2 regions of the Pseudoalteromonas sp. APC 3694 genome follow, and region 1 is predicted to be linked to the other one. Evidence: predicted binding sites of a transcription regulator. Region 1 holds the regulator's gene; the other holds the start of a gene.
What was found. Region 1 encodes sigma-54, which starts transcription at its own class of promoters, with help from an activator protein. Its sites were predicted from a motif close to GTTGGCACGNNNNTNGNNT; they were not measured.
Positions count from the first base shown of each region.

Region 2: QMA00_RS16010 (DUF2726 domain-containing protein) is a predicted target of sigma-54. The motif match lies at 2,616-2,634, and genes of this name have one in related genera.

Region 1 is NZ_JASDDE010000056.1:13,990-18,387, reverse strand. It holds gene lptC (LPS export ABC transporter periplasmic protein LptC) at 1-296, shown strand, start outside; gene lptA (lipopolysaccharide transport periplasmic protein LptA) at 286-825, shown strand; gene lptB (LPS export ABC transporter ATP-binding protein) at 822-1,547, shown strand; gene QMA00_RS15535 (RNA polymerase factor sigma-54) at 1,929-3,428, shown strand; gene hpf (ribosome hibernation promoting factor) at 3,455-3,742, shown strand; gene ptsN (PTS IIA-like nitrogen regulatory protein PtsN) at 3,747-4,199, shown strand; gene rapZ (RNase adapter RapZ) at 4,219-4,398, shown strand, end outside.
Region 2 is NZ_JASDDE010000061.1:8,515-12,912, reverse strand. It holds gene arcB (aerobic respiration two-component sensor histidine kinase ArcB) at 1-1,443, opposite strand, end outside; gene folE2 (GTP cyclohydrolase FolE2) at 1,651-2,571, shown strand; gene QMA00_RS16010 (DUF2726 domain-containing protein) at 2,674-3,270, shown strand; gene mtnN (5'-methylthioadenosine/S-adenosylhomocysteine nucleosidase) at 3,380-4,087, shown strand; gene ampE (regulatory signaling modulator protein AmpE) at 4,088-4,398, shown strand, end outside.

The DNA.
Region 1 (4,398 bases):
ACAACGAGCAGCAAACATGGCGTATTAACGCCGATGAAGCCACCCTCTACGACGACCGTCAACTGGTGTTAGAGGGTAATGTAACCGCTCAAAACTTAGTAGATAACGCCATGATCGATACGATCACCGCCCAGACCATCAATGTTGATATAAAACTATTAACCATGCAATCACAGCAGCCTGTCGTTATTACAGGACCTAATTTAAAAATCACAGGTAAAGGCCTTGAGGCCGATTTAAAAACCGAGGTGATTAAACTTATTAACCATACGCGAACCCTATATTATGACCAATAACCTATTTAAAATTTTAATTGTTCCCTCACTATTAATTGCTTTTAACAGTAATGGCGCTGAACCTGCTGAAGCCCCCGCTGCTAATCAAATTTCAATTAGTGCAGATAAGCAAGAAGGTCAATTAAAAGAAAACGTAGGCATTTTTGAGAAAAATGTTGAAATTATTCATGGTAATCGCCGTATCACAGCTGACCGTTTAGAAGTGCATAAACGCGATGACCTAGGCGATAACAAACAGTTATTAATTGCCACAGGCAGCCCTGCATATTTTGAAGAAACACAAGCCGATGGCACCATAATGAGCGCCAGTGCGAATGAAGTGCGTTACGATGTGTCGCTGCGTTTTTTAACCTTAATCGGCGATGCAAGCATTGCTCAAGCAGGTCAAAAAATAACAGCTAAAAGTATCACTTACGATATCGGGCAGCAGTTAATTAGCGCAGAAAAAGACGAAAACTCAACAGACCGTGTACACACTATTTTAGTGCCTGTTGAAAATAAAAAAGAAGATGATAAAGGCCAACCATGAGCACATTAAAAGCAGAGCTATTAGCTAAAAGCTACAAAGGTCGTGAAGTTGTAAAAAACGTTGGCCTAGAGGTTGAAGCTGGCAGTATTGTGGGGTTACTTGGCCCTAATGGTGCAGGTAAAACCACCACTTTTTATATGATTGTAGGCCTTGTCCCTAGTGATAAAGGCAAAATATCAATTGATGATAAAGATATTACTTTATTACCGATGCACAGCCGAGCGCGTTTAGGGATTGGTTATCTACCGCAAGAGTCGTCTATTTTTAGAAAGCTGACTGTTTATCAAAACTTAATGGCTATCTTAGAAACACGTAAAGAATTAAATAAACAACAACGCGAAGATACCTTAAATAATTTACTTGATGAATTTAGCATTCAGCATATCCGCGACAGCCAAGGTATGGCCTTATCAGGTGGTGAACGTCGCCGCGTTGAAATTGCTCGCGCGTTAGCAGCAAACCCTAAATTTATCCTTTTAGACGAACCCTTTGCGGGGGTTGATCCTATCTCAGTATTAGATATTAAAAAGATTATAGAGCATCTTAAAAACCGTGGCATTGGCGTACTTATTACAGACCATAACGTGCGCGAAACACTTGATGTTTGTGAAAAAGCCTACATAGTTTCTCATGGGGAGTTAATTGCATCAGGCACTCCTGAATACGTATTAAACGATAAAACAGTACGCGATGTTTATTTGGGCGAGCAGTTCAAGCTCTAATATGTGTGTTATTACACTAAGCATCTGCTAAGATTAATTATACTTAGGTCTGTTGACCTTTCAAGGTTGAATTTTCAGCAGTTTGTTTGGTATTTAGGCAAGGCAGAGTCTATGTGGTGTGATATTCCCCATAAATAGGCGATAACGCAGCATCAATGCCAAACAGGCGCTGCCCTTCGGGTTCTGCCTAGGGACGATTTACTCTTTGTTGCCTACATGGATGTAGGTAAGGAGCGTGAGCAGGACGCGGAAGCTTTGCTCGGTTTTGACTTAGCCCACTAGGTTACAAACCTCGCGCCGCAATTAAACCGCCCCTAGTTTGAACAAATTTTAATCCGTAAAGGTCAACAGACCGTAATTTAAAAGGATTGTTAGAGATACATGAGGCAATCATTACAGCTGCGCATGGGCCAGCAACTTACAATGACTCCACAGTTGCAACAAGCAATTCGCTTATTGCAACTCAGTACATTGGATCTCCAGCAAGAAATTCAAGAAGCGCTCGATAGCAACCCCTTGCTTGAAGTTGAAGAACATGATTACAGCGAAGACACTGCAGGTAAAAACGAACAAAAAGCCGATAACGATGACTTAACGCTAAGTGCCTCAGCTGACGATAAACCTAGCGAGTATGAGCAAGATAGCGGCGAAGCAATGACCAAAGACACCATTAGCGATGATATGGCTATGGATGTTACTTGGGATGAATATATGAGCGCTGCGCCTGCCTCTTCATCGGGTCCAATGCCAGAAGATGAATCTATTTATCAAGGCTCTTCGACTGAAACGCTGCATGAGTATTTAATGTGGCAACTTCAACTGACGCCGTTTAGTCCTACCGATGAAGCGATAGCTATTGCAATTGTAGAAGCTGTGGACGACTCAGGGATTCTAACCCTTAGCTGTGAAGAAATATTAGAAAGCTTTAACCAAGAAAACGACGGCGAAGATGAAGTTGAACTTGACGAAATAGAAGCGGTACTAAAGCGTATTCAACTATTTGATCCAGTGGGAATAGCCGCGCGTAGTTTACAAGAGTGCTTGTGTATTCAGCTAAATCAATTTGATAAAGACACACCTTTTTTAAACGAAACAAAAATGATCTTAACCGATCATATTGATTTACTTGCTGCACGTGACTATCGCACGTTGATGAAAAAAACAAAGCTTAAAGAAGATGAGCTAAAAGAAATCATGACGTTGATTCATACGCTCAGCCCAAAACCGGCAGACACTATTGTTAGAGAAGAGTCTGAATACGTTATTCCTGATGTGTCGGTTAAAAAAGTTAAAGGTCGTTGGGTAGTTGAATTAAATCCAGATAGCATGCCTAAGATCAGAGTAAATAGCCAATATGCAGCTATGTCGCGTACGGTTAAATCAAGTGGTGATAGCCAGTTTATTCGCTCGCACTTACAAGAGGCTAAATGGTTTATAAAAAGCTTAGAAAGTAGAAATGACACGCTACTTAAAGTAACCAACTGTATTGTGCAGCAGCAACAGGCCTTTTTTGAACACGGCCCTGAGGCTATGAAGCCTATGGTGCTTAACGATGTGGCTGAAATGGTGGAAATGCATGAGTCGACTATATCGCGTGTTACTACGCAAAAATACATGCATACACCACGTGGCATTTTTGAGCTTAAATATTTCTTTTCAAGCCATGTAAGTACTGAAAATGGTGGCGAATGTTCATCAACAGCAATACGTGCATTAATTAAAAAATTAATCGCTGCAGAAAACTCAGCTAAACCATTGAGTGATAGTAAAATTGCAGATATATTGGCAGAGCAAGGAATTAAAGTAGCGAGGAGAACCATTGCAAAATATCGCGAATCTCTAGCTATTCCCCCGTCTAATCAACGTAAAAGTTTGATTTAAGGCGTACAACAAAGAGGAAAATGTTTATGCAACTGAATTTAACTGGTCGCCATGTAGATATTACCGACTCGCTTAGAGACTACGTAAATAGCAAATTTTCGAAGTTACAGAGGCACACTGATCACATAACGAATGTGCACGTTATTCTCGATGTAGAAAAACTAAACCAAAAAGCTGAAGCAACCGTTCATGTTAGTGGCGCTGAGATTTTTGCTTCTACTGAGCATCAAGATATGTATGCCGCTATAGACTCGCTCATTGACAAGCTAGATCGTCAAGTAATTAAACACAAAGAGAAACTTGCTCGACACTAACACTATGAAACTAAGCTCACTTATCTGTCAGGACTGCAGTAAAGCTGCGGTCCTTTTTAATAGTAAAAAAAGAATTTTAGAATTTATCAGTGAATTGGCTCACAATAAACTGCCCTATTTAACACAACAAGATATTCTTAATGCATTAACTGCAAGAGAAAAGCTTGGAAGCACAGGCATTGGTCGAGGCATTGCTATTCCACATGGTCGCATGAGCGGTGCTCAAGAGCCCCTAGCTTTGATTTTAGTGAGCGAAACAGCTATTAATTTTGATGCGATTGATAACCGGCCGGTTGACATTTTTGTCGCGTTAATTGTTCCCGATGGCGATAATCAGCAGCATTTGAAGACGCTAGCCACGATTGCTGATAAGCTCAATGATAAAGAATTTTGTAAACAGTTACGCGCCGCCAAATCGGATAGCGAACTGTATCAGGTTATCGTCAGTCAATCGTAGTAATAAAGAAAGGTGATAAATGGAATTAATAATTATAAGCGGTCGTTCAGGCTCAGGTAAATCTGTGGCGTTACGCGTTGTGGAAGACTTAGGTTATTATTGTGTAGACAATATTCCTCTTAATTTATTACCATCATTAGTGCGCAGCGTTTCCGACAGTTATAATAAAATTGCTGTGAGTGTTGATGTGCGTAATCTA
Region 2 (4,398 bases), on a different contig from region 1:
GCCTTTCATTGCGCTTACTAACGCTTTGGTGACAGCTAAGCCAATACCTGAACCAATGGCATTGGTGCCTTTAAGATCTGGCGCTTTATAGTACATGTCAAAAATGCGTGTTAGTTGCTCTTGTGGAATGCCTTCACCGGTATCGAGTATTTTAATAATAAGCCAAGGGCCATCTTCACGGTTTTCTCTGGCACAATCTAAGGTTACGCTCCCTTGTTGAGTAAACTTAACAGCGTTATTAATTAAGTTCCACACCACTTGGCGTAAACGGGTCGGGTCAAGCAAAGCATATATGTCAAGCATGCCAGAACGCTTCACTTCAAACGAAAGCTCTTTTTGCTCAGCAATAAGGCCTGCAAAGTTAACTACATCGTTGATAAAGTCCGAAACATTAATTTCGTTGGCGGCAATATCTAACTGCTCACGGTCAATTTTATCTAAATCTATAATATCGTTGAATATATTACCTAGTGTTTCGGCGCTTGAAAACACGGTATTACACCAACTGCGTTGCTGTTTGTTTAATTCGGTATCCAGTAGCATGCGCGTTAAGCCCACAATACCATTAAGCGGCGTGCGTAACTCATGGCTTAATGTGGCAATAAATTTCCCTTTATCTTTATAAGCTGTTTCTAGTGCCTGCGCAGCTTCTTTACGACTGGTAATATCACGGCCAAACGCAAGTAAACCAATGTAATCCCCTTGTTCATTAATAAAGGGAAGTTTACGCAATTCAAACCACCTAATTTCACCGTTTACTGAGTACTCCACATCTATAGTTAAACCTTGGTGCGTACGCTCAACCTGCTCATCGGTTCTGAGTACTTCTGATAAAAAGTGGCTTGGGAATATTTCTTCTGCGGCTTTACCAATAAGTTCACCACTGGTTTTACCCATCACCTCTTCAAACATTTTATTACAACCGGCAAACACCCCGTTGTTATCGCGGTAATAAAATAAATCCGGCGAGGAGTCTACTATTGAGCGCAGTAACATGCCTTGCTGTGCGAGTTCTTGTTGTGTTTTTTTACGCTCTGCAATTTCACGCCTAAGCTCTTCTATTGCTCGGTGTTTAGCATGAAAAGCCATTTTACGTTCGTCAATTTCAATGTTTAAACGGTTAATATTGTCTTTGAGGGTTTGATTTAAAAGCTTCTCTTGTTTTGTGGCACTATCTAAATAAGCATAAGAGGCATCAAGTTGCCGAATAGAGTTTAATAATATGCTGATAACTAAAGGAGAAACAACCGAGGTAAAAAATACCACGGCGAGTATATCAACCAAGTTTACTTCGCCTATGGCAACGTAATAAAACATACTCGATAAAACCAGCGATATTGTCAGTAATAATGCATAGCAAATAGCAGCAGTTTTAAACTCACCAAAACGAGTTATTGAACTGGAAAGAACTCGAACCCACGGGTTCAAAGAAGAATCAGTCATATATCAGTTTTTCTCTTAGCTAAATGCTTAGGGTCTGTTGACCTTTCAAGGTTAAAGGCTAATTTTAGCATTTTCTATCAGCTATTTTCATGTTGTGCGACAAAAACAATAAAATTTTATGTTTGGTGTTATTTGCTGCATTTCAGCAAATCTTTATTTAGTGTAAAATGCGGCGTTTTAAATATTGCAAATAACGAGTAACGTATCATGCAAAAAACTATGCCAGATATTGCTAACACGGCTGCCGCTTTACAAACAGGTAAATTAGACTGGGTAGGTATGGGCGATATAGAGCTGCCTTTTATTTTTGAATCTCTTGATTTAGCTCCTGTTACCGTTAATGCAAAAGCCCGCGCCTTTGTTAATTTACACAAAGAAGATGCTAAAGGCATTCATATGTCGCGACTATTTTTAGCGCTGGATCACCTCTCAACTGAGCAACAGGTCAACCCACAAACCTTAGCACAAGCCTTAGATACCTTTATCACCAGTCATGAAGGCTTAAGTGATAAAGCACACATTGAATTTAAATTTGAATTGCCGCTACGCCGTAAGTCATTACTTAGTGGCAAAGCAGGTTGGAAAAGCTACCCTATTGTACTTACCAGCACTATCAATCAAGGTGTCATTAGCTTTGAGCTCAGTGTTGATGTGACTTATTCATCAACCTGCCCCTGCTCTGCTGCACTGGCTCGCCAATTAATTCAAAACGCATTCAGCGAAAAGTTTTCTCAAGAAACACTCACTCAATCAGAAGTTTTAGAGTGGCTTGGAACAACTCAAGGAATTGTTGCCACCCCGCACTCACAGCGTTCAATTGCTAATGTTAAAGTAAAGCTAGATCAAAATATTCAAGAGTTTGATGTAGTTAACTTAATTAATTTACTCGAAGATGAGCTTAAAACACCAGTACAAGCTGCGGTAAAACGTGAAGACGAACAAGAGTTTGCTCGCTTAAACGGTCAAAATTTAATGTTTTGTGAAGACGCAGCACGAAAAATTAAAACGACGTTAGAGTCAAAAGAGTTTAGCGATTACTTCCTGCAAATTAACCATTATGAGTCTTTACATGCTCATGATGCAGTTGCGATTGCCGTAAAAGGTATTGAAGGCGGCTATAAAGCATAATAGTGCTCATCCCCATTCGTTAATAAAACAACCATAACAACTATTTGGGCACATAAATTGCTTTAGAAAAGCAGTGTCAATTTGTTGTTATGGAGTTACCGTATGGAATTCGCTTTATTATTAATATTAGTGCTAGTTGTTGGGGCATCTGTCGTTGCGTCAAAATTTAATGATGACGGCGGAAACCCTTATCCTTTTACTCGTAAGCAAAGTGTATTTACCCAAGTAGAAGGGGCGTTTCTGAATTTATTAGAGCGCGCTGTTGGCGATCAATATAAAATTGTTAGTCGCGTTAAACTAATCGATGTGATTGACTGTAAACAAGGCCTGTCTGTTAAATCTAAACGTGCGGCAATGGCTAAAGCAAAAAATAAGCAGCTCGACTTTGTTTTAGTAGATAAAGAAAAAATGACCATAGTGGCTGCGGTTGACTTAGTTAATAACGCCAATAAAGATGGCCACAAAGCACAGCGCGACTGGTTTGTTAATGGCGCATTGGAAGCCGCAGGTATTCCACATATTCGTATGAAAGTGAAGGCAGGCTACCGCCCAAGCGAAGTACGCGATGCAATTATGTTTAAATTAGGTAAGCCAGCGGCATCTAAACCTTCACGACCTACGCGTGCTAGAGTTCATAAACCGGCGGTATTGTCTCCTTCTCAAGCAAAGGCACAATCAACAGCCCTTGCTGAAATATAATCAATAAGTTTATAAAGTGCGGGCTTTTTAAGCTCGCATTTTTGTTTGTTTTACCCCACGTTATTTTTTGCAGTATAATCACCGTATTCAAACTCAGGAATTTAACACTATGAATGTTGGTATTATTGGCGCAATGGAGCCAGAAGTTAAAATTTTGCGCGAGGCGATGCAAAATCCACAAGTTTTAACCAAGGCTGGTTTTACTTTTTACACAGGCGAGCTTGCAGGCAATACCGTCACTTTAGTGCAATCAGGTATAGGTAAAGTCGCTTCGACAATCGCAACCACATTACTTATCGATAACTTCAATCCAGATTGTGTTATTAACACAGGCTCTGCCGGTGGATTCGACCCATCACTAAACGTTGGCGATGTAGTAATTTCATCTGAAGTACGTCATCACGATGTTGATGTAACAGCGTTTGGTTACGAAATTGGCCAAGTACCACAAATGCCAGCAGGTTTTACTGCTCACCCTAAACTTGTAGAAGCAGCCGAGCAAACAATTGCACAAATTAGTGAAGTAAAAACCCTTGTTGGTTTAATTTGCACTGGCGACTCATTTATGTGCGACCCTGTTCGTATTGAAAAAGCACGCAGTGACTTCCCTACAATGCTAGCAGTAGAGATGGAAGGTGCATCAATTGCGCAAACGTGTTTTGCACTTAATACACCATTTGTTGTTATTCGCTCAATGTCTGATATTGCAGGCAAAGAGTCGCCGCAATCATTTGAAGAATACTTAGAAACAGCCTCTATAAATTCATCAAAAATGGTCGTAGCTTTACTTGAGAAATTAACGGCGGTTACGCTGTAAATGCTCAATAATATTGTTCAAAATCATTTGGACTTTATTGTATTTATTTGTGCGCTCCTTGCTGAGCGCTTTTTACCTTTAGTAAGTTGGTATCACCCTAACCACATACTCTCTGCTATTTTTAGCGCTATAAGCCAGCGTATTTATAAAAAAACAGACACCAAGCAATATCATTATTTAGCAGCCTCAATGGCAAGTACTCTTATACTTAGTACTGTGCTTATTATTGTAGTTTTACTGCTTCAGTTTGCCTTTTACCCCGAGCTGTTATCAGGTCTTATTTTATATTTATGCCTAGAAAACAGTAGCCT